Regions from separate parts of the Mesorhizobium sp. M4A.F.Ca.ET.090.04.2.1 genome, predicted to be linked through region 2. Evidence: riboswitches for the same ligand, from Rfam matches in the RefSeq annotation. Region 2 holds a riboswitch; the other holds the start of a gene.

Region 1 (11,574 bases), on a different contig from region 2:
GGCCGAGCCAACCGTCACCCAACTTCGCGCAGGATGAAATCGTGCAGCATCTTGGCGGCCGGAGAGAGCACGCGGTTCTTCACCGTGATCAGGCTGTAGGGCCGGACCTCGATGTCGAACTCGGTCTGGACGACATCGATGGCGCCGGCCAGCCCGTCGGGATTCTGGATGAATTTCGCCACCTGCACCGACACCGGCGCAATAGCATCGGACTGCGCCACCATGACCAGGGTGAGCAGCAGCGAGCTGGTGTTGAGGATGCGATCCGGGAGCGCGATGTTGCGGTTGAGGAAATTGCTCTCCATCGCCTGGCGCAGCGGCGAGCCGCCGGACTGGAAGACCCAGTCATAGGCGGCGGTCTCCTCCAGCCGCACCGCCTTGCCGTTGCTCAGCGGGTGGCCTCGGCGCACGATCAGGCAGGCCTTCTCGACGCCGATGACGCGCGATTCGAACAGACGCGGATTGAGATCGTCGGGAATGCGCGCGATGATGAAATCGTGGCGCGACGCAATCAGCTCGCGTGCCAGCACGTTCGAGGTCTCGACCTGCATGGTGATCTCGATGCGCGGATAGAGGCGGCGGATCTCGCGGATCGCCGGCACCGCCAGTTCGATCGCCGGCGCCGTCACTGCGCCCAGGAATACCGAGCCACCCTTGCCCGCCTTGAGCTCAGAGATCTCGCGGTCGGCCTCGCGCATCTCGAGCAGGATCGAGCGCGCGCGCCTGGCCAGCGCCTTGCCGTAGGGCGTCAGCGTGATGCCGCGCGGCAGCCGCTCGCAGAGCTTCACGTCGAGCACCGCCTCCATTTCCGAAATCATGCGCGAGGCGGCGGGCTGCGATATGTTCATCACCTGGGCCGCGGCGCTTACCCGGCCGTGATCGTCAAGGGCTGCGATCATGCGCATATGGCGCAGGCTGAGCCCGCTGCGCAGAAGCGTTTCGCCATCTCCCGGCAGCTCGTCGTATCCACCTGAAATACCAACAGGATTGCCCAATGCCGCCATGCTTTGTCTTCGCTCCCGCAACGCATTCGTCGGCTTTTGATATATACCAGTTTCGGTATAGCAACCATCAGAGATCGCATTTGACAGTTATGTCAAAGGGACACACCCTTCGCGCGTCCCGTGGCATGACGGTCGATGACGAGGGAGATCGTGTCGACTGAAATCAGCGCCGCGGGGCCGATTGGGAGGATACCGGAGATCGATAGACGACAGCGGCGCATCTCGCGCTTCTGCTCGCCTGCGCGGCCCGCGAAGCCCCGAGGTGTCGCGTCCATCAACCAGGGAGAGTTACTGTGAAAATCATCAAGACACTGGCCGCCGTGGCGGCCCTTGGCATCGCGGCCATGACGCTGCCGGCGCATGCAGGCGAAGGCCTTGTCGGCGTGCTGATGCCGACAAAGACCTCGCAGCGCTGGATCAATGACGGCGACGCCGTCAAGTCGCAGCTCGAGGCTCTCGGCTACACCGTCGACCTGCAGTACGCGCAGGACGACATCCCGAACCAGCTCAGCCAGCTGGAAAACGAAATCACCAAGGGCCCGAAGGCGCTGATCATCGCCTCGATCGACGGCACCACGATGGCCGACGCGCTGCAGAAGGCCAACGACGCGGGCGTCGTCGTCGTCGCCTATGACCGCCTGATCAAGAAGACCCCGAACGTCGACTACTACACCACCTTCGACAATTTCGGCGTCGGCGTGATCCAGGCGAACTCCCTGGTCAAGGGCCTCAAGGAGCGCTTCCCGAACACCAAGCCGTGGAACGTCGAACTGTTCGGCGGCTCGCCGGACGACAACAACGCCTTCTTCTTCTACAATGGCGCGATCTCCGTCCTGCAGCCGCTGATCGACGACGGCTCGATCAAGATCAAGTCCGGCCAGACCGGCATGGACAAGGTCGGCACGCTGCGCTGGCTCGCCGCCACCGCCCAGGCGCGCATGGACAACCTGCTCTCGGCCAACTACTCGGACGGCAGCCGCGTCGATGGCGTTCTGTCGCCCTATGACGGCCTGTCGCGCGGCATCACCGCCTCGCTGCGCGCCGTCGGTTACGGTACCGACGCACAGCCCTGGCCGATCGTGACCGGTCAGGACGCCGAGACCGCCTCGGTGAAGCTGATCATCTCGGGCGAGCAGTACTCGACGGTGTTCAAGGACACCCGCGAACTGGCCAAGGCCACCGTGCAGCTGGTCGACAAGGTGCTCTCCGGCGGCAAGCCCGACGGCCTCGACGAAAAGACCTACAACAACGACGTCAAGGTCGTCCCCTCGATCCTGTTGACGCCGCATGAGGTCGACAAGTCGAACTACCAGGCGCAGGTAGTCGACTCCGGCTACATCAAGGCCGACGAGCTGAAGTAATCCGGCTTCAAAGGGAGGGGTCCTGCGCGACGCAGGGCCCCTTTTCGTTCAGAAGCGACCCCGGTATTGTTTTTTGCCGGCTTCTGCAGCGCCATGCACCGTCGCGGCGCGGACCAGACTGCAGTATGTTGATTTCGCGCATGACGCTTTCCGAAACCGGAAGGCATGCGCCAGGGAGCGGAATTCCTAATGACCTCGACGATTTTGGAGATGCGCGACATCACCAAGACGTTCCCCGGCGTGAAGGCGCTGTCGAACGTCAACCTCAGCGTCGAGGAAGGCGAGATTCACGCCGTCGTCGGCGAGAACGGCGCCGGCAAATCGACGCTGATGAAGGTGCTGTCAGGGGTCTATCCGTCCGGCACCTATGAGGGACAGATCGTCTTTCGCGGCCAGGAATGCCACTTCAAGGGAATCCATGACAGCGAGCATATCGGCATCGTCATCATCCACCAGGAGCTCGCCCTGGTGCCGATGCTGTCGATCGCGGAAAACATCTTCCTCGGCAACGAGCACGCGACCTATGGCGTCATCGACTGGAACGCCAACGAGAAGCGCACCGCCGCATTGCTGAAGAAAGTCGGGCTCAAGGAAGACCCCAAGACGCTGATCACCAATATCGGCGTCGGCAAGCAGCAGCTGGTCGAGATCGCCAAGGCGCTGAGCAAGGAAGTGAAGCTGCTGATCCTCGACGAACCGACGGCTTCGCTCAGCGAAAAGGACAGCCAGGCGCTGCTCGACCTTCTGCTCGAGTTCAAGCGGCAGGGCATGACCTCGATCCTGATCTCGCACAAGCTGAACGAGGTGAACCGGGTCGCCGACAAGGTCACGGTGATCCGCGACGGACGCACCATCGAGACCTTGCCCAGGGAAGACATCAGCGAAGACCGCATCATCACCTCGATGGTCGGCCGCTCGCTCGACGACCGCTATCCGCCGCGCGAGCCGCAGATCGGCGAGGTCGTCTTCGAGGTCAAGGACTGGTCGGTCTACCATCCGATCCACGCCGACCGGCAGGTGATCAAGAACGTCAACCTCAATGTGCGCAAGGGCGAGGTGGTTGGCATCGCCGGGCTGATGGGCGCCGGCCGGACCGAATTCGCGATGAGCCTGTTCGGCCGTTCCTATGGCCGGCACATCACCGGCGAGGTTTTGCTCGAAGGCAAGCCGATCGACCTTTCGTCGGTGAGCAAGGCGGTGGAGAACCGCATCGCCTATGTCACCGAGGACCGCAAGACCTACGGCCTCAACCTCATCGACCATATCAAGCACAATGTGACTTTGGCCAATTTGGGCGGAGTTTCGAGCCGCGGCGTCATCGACGACATGCGCGAAATGAGCGTGGCCAACGACTATCGCAAGAAGACGAACATCCGCGCGTCCAGCGTTTATCAGCTGACCGGCAATCTTTCTGGCGGCAACCAGCAGAAGGTGGTGCTGTCGAAATGGCTGTTCGCCGACCCGGAACTGCTGATCCTCGACGAGCCGACGCGCGGCATCGATGTCGGCGCCAAGTACGAAATCTATACGATCATCGCCCGTCTCGCCGCCGAGGGCAAAGCGATCATCGTCATCTCGTCGGAAATGCCGGAGCTGCTCGGCATCACCGACCGCATCTATGTCATGAACGAAGGGCGCATGGTCGGCGAAATGGCGGCAAGCGACGCCAGCCAGGAAAAAATCATGCGCGCCATCGTTCGCGGAGAAGGAAAAAAAGCATCATGAGCACAGAAAGCGCTCCCGCGCCGCAAAGCGGCGCAGCCGAAGACGTCAAGCAGGGTCCGCGCGTCGCCGTCTCGGCGCTGACGACGAACCTGCGCGAATACGGCCTGATCATCGCGCTGATCGTCATCATGCTGTTCTTCCAGTACACGACATCAGGAACGCTGTTCAAACCGGTCAATCTCAGCAACCTGGTGCAGCAGAACTCGTTCATTATCGTGATGGCGCTGGGCATGCTGCTGGTGATCGTATCCGGCCATATCGACCTCAGTGTCGGTTCAGTGGCGGGCTTCATCGGGGCGCTGGCGGCGATGATGATGGTCATCTGGCCGCTCGGGATAATAAGCAATCCGCTGGTGGTCTCGATCGTGTGCCTGATCGTGGGCGCCCTCATTGGCGCGGCGCAAGGCTACTGGATCGCCTATCACCGGATACCGAGCTTCATCGTGACGCTGGCGGGCATGCTGATCTTTCGAGGCATCTGCCAGGCCCTGCTGGGCGGCGGCTCCTCGGTCGGCCCGCTTCCAGACAGTTTCAAGGCGCTAAGCTCGGGCTTCATTCCGGACGTGATCGGGCCGCTGACGCTGATCCCGCCGACGGTGAATGCCGCCGGCAAGACCATCCTCGGCAGCGGGCTTACGCTGCACATGACGACGATCGTGCTCGGACTGATCGCGGTGCTGGCCTATGCCTATTTCGGGCTGCGGGCCCGCCGCAAGCGTGAGCGTCATGGCTATGAGGCCGAGCCTTTCCCGCTGTTCGTCATCAAGACGCTGGTCGGCAGCGCGTTGGCGCTGTTCCTGGTCTTCCAGTTCGCGAGCTACAGGGGCCTGCCGGTTGTGCTGCTGGTGATGGGCGTGCTGATCTCGCTGTTCGTCTTCGTCACCAAGCGCATGACCATCGGCCGCCGCATCTATGCCATGGGCGGCAACGCCAAGGCGGCGCAACTGTCGGGCATCAACACCGAACGGCTGACGCTGATGGTGTTCATCAACATGGGCGTGCTGTCGGCGCTCGGCGGCCTGATCATCGCGGCGCGCCTCGGCCAGGCGGTGCCCGCGGCCGGCCTCGGCAGCGAGCTCGACGTCATCGCGGCCGTGTTCATCGGCGGCGCCTCGGCGATGGGCGGCGTCGGGCAGGTCATCGGTGCGGTGGTCGGCGGCTTCATCATGGGTGTGATGAACAACGGCATGTCGATCATGGGCGTCAACGTCGACTGGCAGCAGGTGGTCAAGGGCCTGGTGCTGCTCGGCGCGGTGATCTTCGACGTCTACAACAAGAACAAGGCCTGACGGCAGCAATTCCAGGAAAGCTGCATAGCGGTTTTCCGTCCGGAATTGCGCAGAGACAATATATTGGAAGCGGTCGGCTGCTCGAAGCTGAACCGCACCAGCCGAGGAAAGCAGGAGGCATACGGGTCCAGATCGCGAAGCTGCCGGCAACCCGCCGGCGCCAAGAAGTCCCCGGAGGGACCAGGCTCGCGAGCGCAATCCGGACGAAGAGTTTCAACCGTGGCACGGAACTGTTCCGGGCCGCGACGGTCAGGGTTTGCCCATCGGCGGCCGGGCCAAGGCAAAAGAGAGAGGGTTCATCATGCTGATCTCCCAGATCCTCGACGACGCCGAGACGATCCGCGTCGTCGCCCGCAACGGCGGCAAGACGCGGATCATCAACGGCGCCCGCAGCGTCTATTCGCTGGCGATGGAGGCGGCGCGCACCGGCACCGGCCTCGTGGCGCTGATCGAGCGCAAGGGTTTCGGCGAAACCATCGATCTCGATGCCGTTTACAAGAAAGGACGGCTGGTCTCGCCGATCAACCATCCGGATCCGGCGCACCTGCATCTCACAGGCACCGGCCTGACGCATTTGGGCTCCGCCGCGACGCGCGATTCCATGCACAGGAAGCTCAGCGCCGACGGTGAGGAGCAACTCACCGATTCCATGAAGATGTTCCGCATGGGGCTGGAAGGGGGCAAGCCTCCAAAGGGCCAGGTCGGCGTGCAGCCGGAGTGGTTCTACAAGGGCAACGGCACGATGGCAGTGGCGCCGGGCGCGGCGCTAATGTCGCCCGCTTTCGCGCAGGACGCCGGCGAGGAGCCGGAGATAGCCGGCATCTACGTCATCGGCGACGACGGCGCGCCGTTCCGTGTCGGCTTCACCCTGTCGAACGAGTTCTCAGACCATGTGACGGAGCGGGTGAACTACCTGTTCCTCGCCCACTCCAAGCTGCGCAACGCCTCGTTCGGGCCAGAGATCCTGATCGGCGACCTGCCGGCCGACATCAGGGGCTCCTCGCGCATCTGGCGCGACGGCAAGCTGCTTTGGGAAAAGCCGTTCCTGTCGGGCGAGGCGAACATGTCGCATACCATCGCCAATCTCGAGCATCACCACTTCAAATACTCGGCCTTCCGCCAGCCGGGCGACGTGCATGTCCACATGTTCGGCACGGCGACGCTCTCCTTCGCCGACGGCGTCAAGACCGAGGCGGGCGACACTTTCGAGATCGAGGCGAAGGATTTCGGCCTGCCGCTGCGCAACCCGCTCGAGATCGAGAAGCCGGTGAAGGTGGCGGTCAAGGCGCTTTGAGCGCATTCTCCTTCTCCCCTTGTGGGAGAAGGTGGCCTCGCGAAGCGAGGTCGGATGAGGGGTGCTCCAGCTTGGCAAAGACGGGTGATCCGTCACCTACCCCTCATCCGTCTCGGCGCTGCGCACCGATCCACCTTCTCCCACAAGGGGAGAAGGCGGAGGGCGCACAACCTCAATAGATATCGAAGTCGAAATACTTCGCCTGGATCTTCTTGTAGGTGCCGTCGGCGACGATGGCGTCTATTGCCGCGTTGAGCTTGTCGCGAAGTGCAGTGTCGTCCAGGCGCACGGCGATGCCGGCTTCGGTCTCGGTGCCCTTGACGTCACCGACCAGCTTGCAGCAGCCGTCGCTCGCCTTCTTCAGCCAGTCCACCAGCACGAACTTGTCCGAAATGACGGCGTCGAGCCGGCCGTTCTGGAGATCGGTAATCGCCTCCTCCTGGGTCGGATAGAGCTTGGCCTCGGCGCCGGCCTTACCATAAACGTCCTGGGCGAAGTCGGCCTGAGTGGTCGAGGCCTGGGCGCCCACCGTCTTGCCGGCGAGCGCGGCCGGTTCGGTCGAGGTGAGTTCGCTGTCCTTCGGCGCGACCAGCGCAAGCGGCGTCGTATAGTATTTGTGGGTGAAGGCGACCTGCTTCTTGCGCTCCTCGGTGATGCTCATCGAAGCGATAATGGCGTCGAATTTCTTGGCCTGGAGGGCCGGAATGATGCCGTCCCAGTCCTGGGTGACGATCTCGCATTCGACCTTCATCTGCGCGCACAGCGCGTTGGCGATGTCGATGTCGAAGCCCTCGACCTTGCCGTCCGGCGTGATGGTGTTGAACGGCGGATAGGCGCCCTCGGTGCCGATCTTGATCTTTTCCGCGGCCTGCGCCGACAGGGCGCCGGCGCCGAGCGCCAGCATGGCGGCAGCGGCCGCCGACAGGATCCATCTCGAAATCCGCATTGTCTTCTTCCCCTTCATTTCCGTCACCTTGACGGGCTGGGCACAGCCAAGCATGCCGCGTGGGGCCGGGCAAGCGGAGTCTAACGATGACGATGGATCAGCGCGCGGCGCGGAAATGCTTGGAGAGCTTCAGGCCCTGCGCCTGGTAGTTCGAGCCGAGATCGGTGCCGTAAAGCGCCTGTGGCCGCTTCAGCATGTGTTCGTAAACCAGACGGCCGACGATCTGGCCGTGGTCGAGGATGAACGGCACCTCGTGGCTGCGCACTTCGAGCACCGCCCGGCTGCCGGTGCCGCCGGCCGCCGAATGGCCGAAGCCCGGATCGAAGAAGCCGGCATAGTGGACGCGGAATTCGCCGACCAGCGGATCGAAGGGCGTCATCTCGGCGGCGTAGAGCGGCGGCACATGCACCGCCTCGCGGCTGACCAGGATGTAGAATTCGTCTGGATCGAGCACCAATTCTCCGGCGCCGCTCTTGTAGAGCGGCTCCCAGAAATCGACGACGTCCTGCGCGGCCCGCTTGTCGACATCGACGAGGCCGGTATGGTGCTTGCCGCGATAGCCGACCAGCCCGTCCTTGTCGCCGTCGAGATCGATCGAGAGCGCGATGCCACCGCCGGAAATGTTGGGCGGCTCGGTGGCGACCAGCATCTCGCCATGGTGGAGCTCGCGCAACTCGCTCTCCGACAGCAGCGCATTGCCGGTGCGGAAACGGATTTGCGACAGCCGGGATCCGGCACGCACCACGATCGGGAAGGTGCGCGGGCTGACCTCGAGGTAGAGCGGCCCGGCATAGCCGGCAGCGATCTTGTCGAACTCGTGACCGCGGTCGGTCATCACCCGGGTGAAGATGTCGAGCCGCCCGGTCGAGCTTTTCGGATTGGCCGAGGCAGAGACATTCGCCGGCAATGCCAGGCTCTCCAGCAGCGGCACGATGTAGACGCAGCCCGTCTCCAGCACAGCGCCGTCAGCGAGATTGATCTCGTGCAGCTTCAGCCGGTCGAGCTTGTCGGCCACCAGATGATCGGGGCCGGGCAGGAAGGAGGCGCGCACGCGGAAAGCCTTGTCGCCCAGCCTGAGGTCGAGGCTGGCCGGCTGGACCTGGTCGGCATCGAGGGCGCGCGGCGACTTCAGCGCGCCGGACTGGAACAGCGCGGAAATGTCCTGATCGGGAAGAATGCCTGTCTGCCGCAAAGCTGGCTCCGCTCCAAGGCCGCTGGTACAAACCTCTTAATGAAGCCGGCAATTGACGCAAGCGCGGTGCGGGTCTAAAGGGTCGTTATCCCGTGGTGATTTGGCCGGTCGGCTTGCAGCCACGTTAAACAAGTCGCTAAAGGACCGTCGGGCCGCAAGGCCGTATGGACCGGTTGCGACTTTTCGCGGCCGGTTTTTTTGTATCTGGAAGTAGAGCGATGACCAAGAAGCGTGACTGGAAGCCTCAGACGGCACTCGTGCATGGCGGAACGCTGCGTTCCGGCTTCGGCGAGACAGCCGAGGCGATGTACCTCACCCAAGGCTATGTCTATGAGACGGCGCAGGCGGCGGAGGCCCGCTTCAAGGGCGAGGAACCAGGCTTCATCTATTCGCGCTACGCCAACCCGACGGTCGACATGTTCGAAAAACGCATGTGCGCGCTGGAAGGTGCGGAGGACGCGCGCGCGACCTCCTCCGGCATGGCCGCGGTGACGGCGGCACTACTGTGCAGCGCCAGGGCCGGCGACCATATCGTGGCGGCGCGCGCGCTGTTCGGCTCCTGCCGCTGGGTGGTCGAGACGCTGGCGCCGAAATACGGCATCGAGGCGACGCTGGTCGACGGCACCGACATCGCCAACTGGGAAAAGGCGGTGAAGCCCAACACCAAGCTGTTCTTCCTGGAAAGCCCGACCAACCCGACGCTGGAAGTGGTCGATATCGCCGCCGTCGCGGCACTCGCCAATTCGATCGGCGCCAGACTGATCGTCGACAATGTCTTCGCCACGCCCCTGCAGCAGAAGCCCTTGCAGCTCGGTGCCCATATTGTGGTCTATTCGGCGACCAAGCACATCGACGGCCAGGGGCGCTGCCTCGGTGGCGTCATCCTGTCGGACAAGAAGTGGATCGACGAGAACCTGCACGACTATTTCCGCCATACCGGCCCCAGCCTGTCGCCGTTCAACGCCTGGACGCTGCTGAAGGGCCTGGAGACGCTGCCGCTGCGGGTGCGCCAGCAGACCGAAAGCGCCGGCAAGATCGCCGACTTCCTCGCCGAACGGCCGGAGATCGCCCGCGTCATCTATCCGGGCCGGGCCGACCACCCGCAGGCCGAGATCGTCAGGAAGCAGATGTCGGGCGGCTCGACGCTGATCTGCCTCGACGTCAAGGGCGGCAAGCAGGCGGCCTTCGCCTTCCAGAACGCCCTCGACATCGTGCTGATCTCCAATAATCTCGGCGACGCCAAGAGCCTGATCACCCACCCGGCGACGACCACGCACAAGAACCTCAGCGACGAAGCGCGCGCCGAGCTCGGCATCGGCCCGGGCACGCTCCGGCTCTCGGTCGGCCTGGAGGACACGGACGACCTGCTCGCCGATGTCGAGCAGGCACTGAAGGCGGCGAAATAGGGGACCTGGGCGAAGGCCCCGGTCAGGCACTCGAGGGCGTCTCTTCCAGTTCGGCCACCTTGGTGCCGATGGTCATGGCGTTGCCGCGCCAGTCGACGGCGCCGCCCAGCCAACCGCGCGCCCATATCGCCGGCAGCATCGCGTCGCGCGCGATCATGGCGGCGACGATGCGCGGCGACAGGTACCAGCCCTTGGCCGAGGCGAGCGCGCATTCCGGCAGATAGGCGAGCGCCAGCACGCAAAGCGCCGTGGCCGGCAGGCTGATGCCCGCGTGAGCCGCCGCAAACAGCGCCAGCAGCAGCGGCAGCGCCGCGCCGGTCATGATCTCCGGCGCGAAGAACAGCGGGAAGGTGACGCGGCGCAGCCGCGCCCAGCGCGCCTGGCGCGACCAGATCTCGCCGAGCCGGCGCTCGCCCAGCGGCTGTTCGAAGGGCGAGGCAACGAGATGGACGCGAAGGCCGAGCCCGTTGACCAGCTTGGTCGCCGCGGCGTCCTCGGCGATCTCGGCGGCAAGCGCGCGGATGCCGCCATTGGCGTCGAGCATGGGCTTGTTCCACAGCATGCTCTTGCCCTGGGCAAAGCCGAGGCCAAGCGCCTCGCCGGCATATTGCCAGCGCGCCTGCAGCGTGTTGAGGAAGGCGCATTCGACCTCCGCCCAGAAGCCGTCCGGCCGCGAGCCGATCGGCGTCGAGCAGACGAGGCCACTGTCCGACCGCCAGGCTGCCATCAGATGCTGAATATAGTCGTGCCGCATCAGCACGTTGGAATCGGCGAGGATCACCCAGTGATGGCGCGCCGCCTCCCAGCCCTTGACGCAATTGTTGAGCTTCGGATTGGCGCTGACGCGGTCGTCGCCGACCAGCAGCCGGGCGGGCACCTTGGGAAACCGGGCAATCGCCCGGTTTATCAGCTTGGCCACCGGATCGTCGGCATGGGCGACGCAGAAGATCAGTTCGTAACGCGGCCAGTCGAGCGTGAAAGCGCGCTGGAGCGTCTCCTCGGTGAACGGCTCGACGCCGCGCGCGGGAATGACGATCGAGACCGGCGCCGTCCTGCCGGCGGGCGGCGCCGCGCCGCGCGGGGGTTTCAGCCTCAAAGCCGCGAGCAGGATGCTGGTGAGATTGGCGAGGAGCAAGGCTATCGAAAGCAGGGCGGCGGCTATGGCGATCAGTTCCATCGAGGTCTGGTCACTCCGGAAAAGCCGGCTGGGAATGGCCGTCTTGAACAGGTCGACAGAGCGATGAGTCGCCCGGCACGGTCTGCGCACACCATCATTGTCGTGTGTCACTTAAATGACATTGTTTGCCGGCACGTGCGCATAAGGACGGAAGGGATGGGCATCACGCATCGTTGACCT
Region 2 (7,968 bases):
ATCCCGCCTGCCCTGGCCCATGTCCGAGCCGACTTTGGTGATGACGACGATCTTGTCGCGGTTGCCGCGGCTTTTCATCCACTTGCCGATGATGGTTTCGGACTCGCCGCCCTTGTTGCCGGGAGCCCAGCGCGAATAGACGTCCGCCGTGTCGATGGCGTTGAGGCCGGCATCGGCAAAACGGTCGAGCAGGTCGAAGGAGATCTTCTCGTCGGCGGTCCAGCCAAAGACGTTGCCGCCCAGGACCAGCGGCGCGATGGAAAGTTCGGTGCGACCGAGACGGCGTTTGTGCAAGATTGAACTCCGTGATGATTGGGATGATGCGGGGCAAGCCCGGCTTGGGGGCAGCAGCTAAGCTAGGTCTTGGATTGCCGAGGTCAAAGGCCTGGCCCTTCTTTTCCGGCAGGCCAGCGCTTCACAAAGGCGCGACCCGCCGCGCCACCTCTTCCAGCCAGTGGTCGCGGATGCCGAGCGCCTTGAGGTGCTCCAGCGTGCTCAGCACATAGTCCTCGTTCCTGCCGGACTGGCCGGCTGCGCCGCCAACGATGCCGGCCGCATGGGCCGCATCGAGCGCGCCGGCATACTGCTCATGCGCGCGGTCGACGATGTAGGCGACCGCCTTGATCGTCTTGCGTGCCTCCGTCCCGTTCCCGTCGAGCCGGATGTCCAGCGTGCGTTCGACATAAACGCTGGTCACCAGTTCGCGCTCGCGCAGATAGGCGAGAACCTCGCCCCGCAGGTCGCCGGGCACGCGGAACGCCAGCCCGATGCAGGAGCCGCCACGGTCGAGGCCGAGCACCAGGCCCGGCCGCTGCCGCGTGCCTCGGTGCACGAAGGAATAGACACAAAGCGACCGCCGATAGCCGAAAAGGCGCGCGCGGCGCGTCTCGACATGCGCGAATCCAGGGCGCCAGATCAGCGACCCATAGCCAAAAACCCAAAAATCGCCCATATCGCCAAGCCTGATCGCGTGAGTCCCGACCGCACGCCGGAATCAGTGTTTCCGTCTTCCGCTTGTTGCGTAACAACCGTCCGCCCGCAATATCAGGGGCAATGAGAGCTCCAGCATGACGTCAACTGACCAGCGCCCGCCGAACTTTCGCCGCCGGCTGTTCTGGCTCGCCGCTTTCATTGCAGTGCTGTTCGCCATCTACAGCGCCGGCTGGTTCTACCTCGCCGATCGCGTCAGGGCCGAGGCCGACAAGGCGGTGGCCGCGCTCAACGCCAAGGGCATCGAGGCCGGCTGCGCCAACCTGACCGTCAGCGGCTATCCGCTCAGTTTCGCCATTTCCTGCGACACGCTCGCCTATGAGGACGATGCCAGGAACCTCGCCGCCTCGACCGGCAGCTTCAATGCCGTGGCTGCGATCAACCAGCCCCTGTCGCCTGTTGCTGATCTACGCGGGCCGCTCAGGACCTCCATGCCCGGGATGACGCCGCTATGGATCGACTGGGACAAGCTGCGGGCGGATGCGAAGCTCTCCTGGCCGCTGCCCCGGCGCGTCGCGCTGAAGGCCGAGGGCCTGTCCGGCCAGACCGATCCGGCTGACAACAGTGATCCTGTCGAACTGTTCTATGCCGGAAAGGCTGCCGGGCAATTGCAGCCGAATGGCCAGGACATCGGCTATGCCGGCAGTTTCAACGATCTCGAGATCGACGCCGATGCTATCGGCGGACGCGTGCTGCCGCCGCTCGACGGTAGTGGCGAGGCGACGCTGAAGAACGGTGTCGTGCTGATCAGGACGCAGCCGAAGAGCCTGCGCGGCCAGTCGGTCGACATCGCAAAGCTCGATCTGTCGTCTGGCGAAGCACGGATAACGGTGTCCGGGCCGCTATCGGTCGATGCCGACGGCCTGATCGACGCCGACCTGACGATCAAGCTCAGGAATCCCAAGGCGGTGGCGGCGATCCTTGGCGGCGCCATTCCCGAGCGCAAGAGCGAGATCGAGCAAGGCTTTGCCGGCCTGGCGATGCTCGGTAACGAACCGTCCATGCCGCTCAGGATCGTCAAGGGCAAGGCCTCGCTCGGCTTCATCCCGCTCGGCAAGATCAAGCCGGTCAACTAGAGCATGGTTCCGAACCGAGGGCCCGCGTCAGCAAAAGGTGGAAACAGGTCTTCGGACAAGATCATGCTCAACAAGAGATTGCGAGCAGATGGATAAACCGGTCAAGCTCCTGAGTGTTGGCGCGTTCACCCTCGACACGATCCTTCGCCTCGACACGCTGCCCGTGCATCAGGGCAAGTTCATCGCTTCCGATGGCGTCCAGATCGCCTCGGGCATGGCAACCAGCGCCGCTTGCGCCGCCCGCCGTCTCGGCGCCGAAGTCTCGCTCTGGGCAAGTGCGGGCGATGATGCCGTCGGCGACCAGCTGATTGCCGAGATCGAGGCCGAGGGCGTCGATTGCAGCCTGGTCCGACGTGTGGCCGGCGCGCGCTCGGCGCTGGCCGCGATCCTCGTTGACGCGCATGGCGAGCGCATCATCGTTCCGTTCTACGACCGCAAGGCGCAGGCCGACCCCGCTGAATTGCCCGCCGATCTCTCCGCCTTCGACGCCGTGCTGGTCGACGTCCGCTGGCCGGGCGCCGCGGCGCTCGCCCTGAACGCGGCGCGCGCCAATGGCCGGCCTGCGATCCTCGATGCCGATACCGCGCCGCTGGAGGTGCTGGAGCAGTTGTTGCCGCTGGCCACGCACATCGTCGCTTCCGAACCCGCGGCGCGTATCGTCTGCGGCCATGCGCTCGATCCGGAAACCGCCTGCGCCGATCTTGCCAGCCGTACCGACGCCTTTGTCGCGGTCACCGGCGGCGCGGCGGGAAGCTGGTGGCACGACCGTTCCACCGGCTCGGTCCGCCATGTCGCGGCGCCGAGGATCAAGGCGGTCGATACGTTGGCGGCCGGCGATGTGTTTCACGGCGCCTTTGCCGTCGGCCTCGCGGAAGCTATGCCGCCCGAGCAGGCCTTGCGCTTTGCCAGTGCTGCGGCGGCGCTCAAATGCCAGCGCTTCGGCGGCCGGCTCGGCGCCCCGGACCGGGCAGAGACGCTGGCCATGATGGCGGCCCACTGACCCGGCGATTAGAAGCTCTAGACGCGCCTATCCCTTGGCGCCGGGATGCTCGACGACCTGGCGGCCGAAGTCCGGCACATCGATGTCCTGGCCGGCCGCGATGATCGAGCGGCGGACCGCGCGCGTGCGCGTGAACAGGTCGAACAGTTTCTCGCCGTCGCCCCAGCGGATCGCCCGCTGCAGCGAAGCAAGGTCCTCCGAAAACCGCGCCAGCATTTCCAGGATAGCGTCCTTGTTGTGCAGGCAGACGTCGCGCCACATGGTCGGGTCGGACGCGGCAAGGCGAGTGAAGTCGCGGAAACCGGAGGCGGAGTACTTGATGACTTCGGTCTTGGTCACCGATTCCAGGTCGTCCGCGGTCCCGACGATGTTGTAGGCGATGATGTGCGGCAGGTGCGAGACGATGGCCAGCGTCATGTCGTGATGCTGCGGATCCATTGTGTCTATGTTTGAGCCGCAGCGCCGCCAGAACTCTGAAAGCCTTTCCAATGCCGCGGGATCGGTGCCGGGCACCGGCGTGAAGATGCACCAGCGGTTGTCGAAGAGGTCGGCGAAGCCAGCGTCCGGTCCGGACTTCTCGGTGCCGGCCAGAGGATGGCCAGGAATGAAGTGAACGCCGTCAGGTACATAAGGCTGCATCTGCGCGATGACCGAAGCCTTGGTCGAGCCGACATCGGTGAGGATGGCGCCCTTCTTCAGCGCCGGCGCGATCTCCTCCGCCACTTCGCCGGAGGAGCCGACCGGCACCGAGACGATAACCAGATCGGCATCGCGCACCGCTTGCCTGGCGTCGGTTGCGTAGGAATCGCCGAGGCCGAGCTCCTCGGCCCGCGCCAGCGTGGCGGGGCTGCGGGTGGCGATGGCGACATGGCGGGCCAGGCCCTCGCGGCGGATGACGCGGGCCAGCGACGAGCCGATCAGGCCGATGCCGACCAGCGCGATCTTTTCGAACATCACAGGTGCCATGGCGCTCAACTTTTCAGGAAGGTCGTGAGGGCGGCAATCACGCCGCGATTGGCTTCTTCGATGCCGACGCTCATGCGCAGCGCGTTGGGGAAGCCGTAGCCGGAAACCCGCCGCAATATGTAGCCGCGCGCCGTGAGATAGTCGTCCGCCGCCGCCGCCGAATGCTTGCCGTCCTCGGGGAAGTGGATCAGCACGAAATTGCCGACGCTCGGCGTCACGCGCAGCCCGAGCTTGGTCAGTTCGTCGCTCAGCCAGGCGAGCCAGGTTTCGTTATGCGCCACGCTGCGCTCGACATGGGCGCGGTCGCGGATCGCCGCGATGCCGGCCTCGATCGCCGTTGCGTTGACGTTGAAGGGGCCGCGCACGCGGTTGATCGCGTCGACGATGTGCATGGGGCCATACATCCAGCCGATGCGCGCGCCGCCAAGGCCGATTTTGGAGAAGGTGCGGGTCATCACCACGTTCTCCGCGCTTCCCGCCAGTTCGATGCCGGCCTCGTAGTCGTTGCGGCGCACATATTCGGCGTAGGCCCCATCCAGCACCAAGAGCACGTTCTTCGGCAGGCCGGCATGCAGCCGGCGCACTTCCTGGAACGGCACGTATGTACCGGTCGGATTGTTGGGATTGGCGAGGAAGATGATGCGGGTCCGCGGCGTCACCGCTGCCAGGATCGCGTCGATGTCGGCGCGCTCATGGGTCTCCTTCACCGTGACCGGCGTGGCGCCGGCCGACTGGATGTAGATCTTGTAGACCATGAAGGCGTGCTCGGTGATGATGGCTTCATCGCCGGACGCAAGATAGGTCTGCGCCAACAGGCCGAGAATCTCGTCGGAGCCGTTGGAGCAGATGATGTTCGCAGGGTTGAGGCCGTGCGCCTCGGCGATCGCCTCGCGCAGCCGCCTGGCGGTGCCGTCGGGATAGACGTCGAGCCTTGCGGCAACCTCCCGCGCCGCCTCGATCGCCTTCGGCGAGGGGCCGAGCGGGTTCTCGTTCGACGACAGTTTATGGACCTTGGCGACACCGGCAGGCGCTGTGCTCTTGCCGGGCACATAGGCTTCGATGTCCATGATGCCCGCGCGGGGCGTCGGACGTGCCTTGTCAGGTGTCTGGTTCATGTCCAAAAGTCCGTCGAGGATGCCTCCAACCGAAGGCCGCAGCGGAAATACAAGCCGTGGCCGCGAATGTCGAGAGGGCGGCAAGGGCGCGAAAAGCCCGACCGTTGACGCCGAGCCGCGCTGGCCCTAGAAGAGCAGCGACAGTTCCGTGGTGATTTGGCCGGTCGGCTTGCAGCCACGTTAAACAATTCGCTAAAGGGCCGTTTGCATCCTGTAACCGGCTTTGCGAAGGCATTGCCGGTTTTTTGTTGCCCGCCGCCGGCCGGACAGTCGCCTGGTCCGGAAACCGGAATCGGTTTCCGGAAACCACGGTGCCTAATGTAAGAGGATGTTATGGCCGTTCTGCGCGCCGCAAAAACCAGCAACGAGGCCGACAATCCGTCGAGCCCGGTGTTGCGCTTCGGCGCCGACAAGCCGCTCAAGCTCGATGCCGGCGCGCTGCTGTCGCCGTTTCAGATCGCCTACCAGACCTATGGCACGCTGAACGACGCCCGCTCCAACGCCATCCTGGTCTGCCACGCGCTGACTGGCGACCAGCATGTCGCCAGCACCAATCCGGTGACCGGCAAGCCGGGCTGGTGGCAGGTGTTGATCGGTCCCGGCAAGATCATCGACACCAACCGCTTCTTCGTCATCTGCTCCAACGTGCTGGGCGGCTGCCTCGGCTCGACCGGCCCGGCTTCGACCAATCCGGCCACCGGCAAGCCCTACGGCCTCGACCTGCCGGTCATCACCATCCGCGACATGGTGCGGGCGCAGCTGATGCTGGTCGACCATTTCGGCATCGAGAAGCTGTTTTGCGTGCTTGGCGGCTCGATGGGCGGCATGCAGGTGCTGGAATGGGCGGCGAGCTATCCCGAGCGCGTCTTCTCGGCGCTGCCGATCGCCACCGGGGCACGTCATTCCTCGCAGAACATCGCCTTCCACGAAGTGGGCCGGCAAGCCGTCATGGCCGATCCGGAATGGCATGGCGGCAAGTATTTCGAATACGGCAAGCGTCCGGAGAAGGGGCTGGCGGTGGCGCGCATGGCCGCCCATATCACCTACCTTTCGGAGGCGGCGCTGCACCGCAAGTTCGGCCGCAACCTGCAGGATCGCGAGGCGCTGACCTTCGGTTTCGACGCCGACTTCCAGATCGAAAGCTACCTGCGCCATCAGGGCATGACCTTCGTCGACCGCTTCGACGCCAACACCTACCTCTATTTGACCCGCGCGATGGACTATTTCGACCTCGTCGCCGATCACGGTGGTCGCCTGGCCGATGCCTTCGCCGGCACCAAGACGCGCTTCTGCCTGGTCTCCTTCACCTCCGATTGGCTGTTCCCGACCGAGGAAAGCCGTTCGATCGTGCATGCGCTGAACGCTGCCGGCGCCTCCGTCTCCTTCGTCGAGATCGAGACCGATCGCGGCCATGACGCCTTCCTGCTCGATGAGCCGGAACTGTTCGCCGCCATCAACGGCTTCATCGGCTCGGCCGCGCGGGCAAGGGGGCTGAGCGCATGACCCCGGAAAGTTGCAGACTTTCCGAGTCAGGATCATGCGCCAAAAGGGAGGCCAGCCTGTGAGCGTCAACCGCGCCCAGCGCGTCGACCTTGAAGTCGTCGCCGATCTCATCCCGCCGCAGTCACGGGTGCTCGATGTCGGCTCCGGCGATGGGCTGCTGCTCGAATTACTACAGGAAACCAAGCAGGTCGACGGCCGTGGGCTGGAACTGTCGCAGCGCGGCGTTAACGAATGCGTGGCGCGCGGCCTCTCGGTCATCCAGGGCGACGCCGACAAGGATCTCGAATTCTATCCCGACAAGGGCTTCGATTTCGTCGTCCTGTCGCAGACCCTGCAGGCGACCCGCAATCCGAAGCTGGTGCTCGACGAGTTGCTCAGAATCGGCAACCGCGCCATCGTCTCTTTCCCCAATTTCGGCCACTGGCGGGTGCGCCTGTCGCTGTTCGTCAAGGGGCGGATGCCGGTGACCAAGGATCTGCCCTATTCCTGGTACGACACGCCCAACATCCATTTCTGCACCATCCGTGACTTCGTCAATCTGTGCGAGGAGCTTGGCGCCACGGTGGAAAAGGCAACCGCCCTCGACGGCAATGGTCAGAGGATCGGCCTCTCCATGCCGTGGTGGTTCTGGAATTTCTTCGGCCAGCAGGCAGTGTTTCTGCTGAAGCGATGATTGCGATGCGTCTCTTTCGTCGGCGTGCGGCCACGGTTGAAATCCCGCCCGACATTCTGTCCGGGATAAAGGCGGGAATTCTTGTCTGCACCTCACCGCGCAGCGGTAGCAATCATCTCGCTGGGTTGATGGCCTCCGCCGAACTGGGGCGTCCACTTGAGTGGTTTGGCGGTCGCCGTTTGCTGGAGCTGCCGGATTATCCTCGCGCCCCCCGCGCGCAGCTTCTGCGTGCGGTGACGGACGGGCGATCCTCTTCAGGAATCTACGCGATCAAGCTTTTCGCAAGCCAATTTGCTCAAGTTGCCAAGAAATTGAACCTGCCCGCGAGCCTTCCGAATCCGCGTTACGTCCGCTTGACGCGCCGTGATCGGCTGGGCCAGGCGATTTCTTGGGCCCGCGCCCGTCAAACCCGCAGATTCCGCTCCACGGAAATCAATGACACACCGCCGCGCTATGACGGTGGCGCGATCGTCGATTCGCTTGAAAGAATTCTGATGGAAAATCTGGCTTGGGATGGCTGGTTCGCAAAAAACGGACTGCCCTACCTTTCTCTGACTTACGAGCAAATTCAGCAAGATCCGCGAGCAAGCCTCAAGCAAATTGCACGCTTGGCGGATACCGAACTTACCTGGGGAACCAACATCG

Evidence for each region. A riboswitch is a leader RNA that binds a small molecule or an ion and turns the genes downstream of it on or off. The one in region 2 is predicted to bind S-adenosylmethionine.
Region 1: linked by a shared signal. The riboswitch ahead of EN781_RS01900 (O-succinylhomoserine sulfhydrylase) and the one ahead of EN781_RS16625 (homoserine O-acetyltransferase) in region 2 are both predicted to bind S-adenosylmethionine.

The regions. Positions count from the first base shown of each region.
Region 1 is NZ_RZOT01000010.1:16,466-28,039, forward strand. It holds gene EN781_RS01865 (LysR family transcriptional regulator) at 15-1,004, opposite strand; gene chvE (multiple monosaccharide ABC transporter substrate-binding protein) at 1,298-2,365, shown strand; gene mmsA (multiple monosaccharide ABC transporter ATP-binding protein) at 2,555-4,090, shown strand; gene mmsB (multiple monosaccharide ABC transporter permease) at 4,087-5,379, shown strand; gene araD1 (AraD1 family protein) at 5,681-6,673, shown strand; gene EN781_RS01890 (ABC transporter substrate-binding protein) at 6,846-7,619, opposite strand; gene EN781_RS01895 (2'-deoxycytidine 5'-triphosphate deaminase) at 7,717-8,811, opposite strand; SAM riboswitch at 8,894-8,971, shown strand; gene EN781_RS01900 (O-succinylhomoserine sulfhydrylase) at 9,030-10,217, shown strand; gene EN781_RS01905 (ceramide glucosyltransferase) at 10,240-11,394, opposite strand.
Region 2 is NZ_RZOT01000216.1:1,040-9,007, reverse strand. It holds partial or broken gene EN781_RS16655 (aldo/keto reductase) at 1-294, opposite strand, end outside; gene EN781_RS16650 (gamma-glutamylcyclotransferase) at 416-952, opposite strand; gene EN781_RS16645 (DUF2125 domain-containing protein) at 1,068-2,066, shown strand; gene EN781_RS16640 (sugar kinase) at 2,155-3,066, shown strand; gene EN781_RS16635 (prephenate/arogenate dehydrogenase family protein) at 3,094-4,032, opposite strand; gene hisC (histidinol-phosphate transaminase) at 4,038-5,147, opposite strand; SAM riboswitch at 5,286-5,363, shown strand; gene EN781_RS16625 (homoserine O-acetyltransferase) at 5,481-6,650, shown strand; gene metW (methionine biosynthesis protein MetW) at 6,709-7,323, shown strand; gene EN781_RS16615 (Stf0 family sulfotransferase) at 7,269-7,968, shown strand, end outside.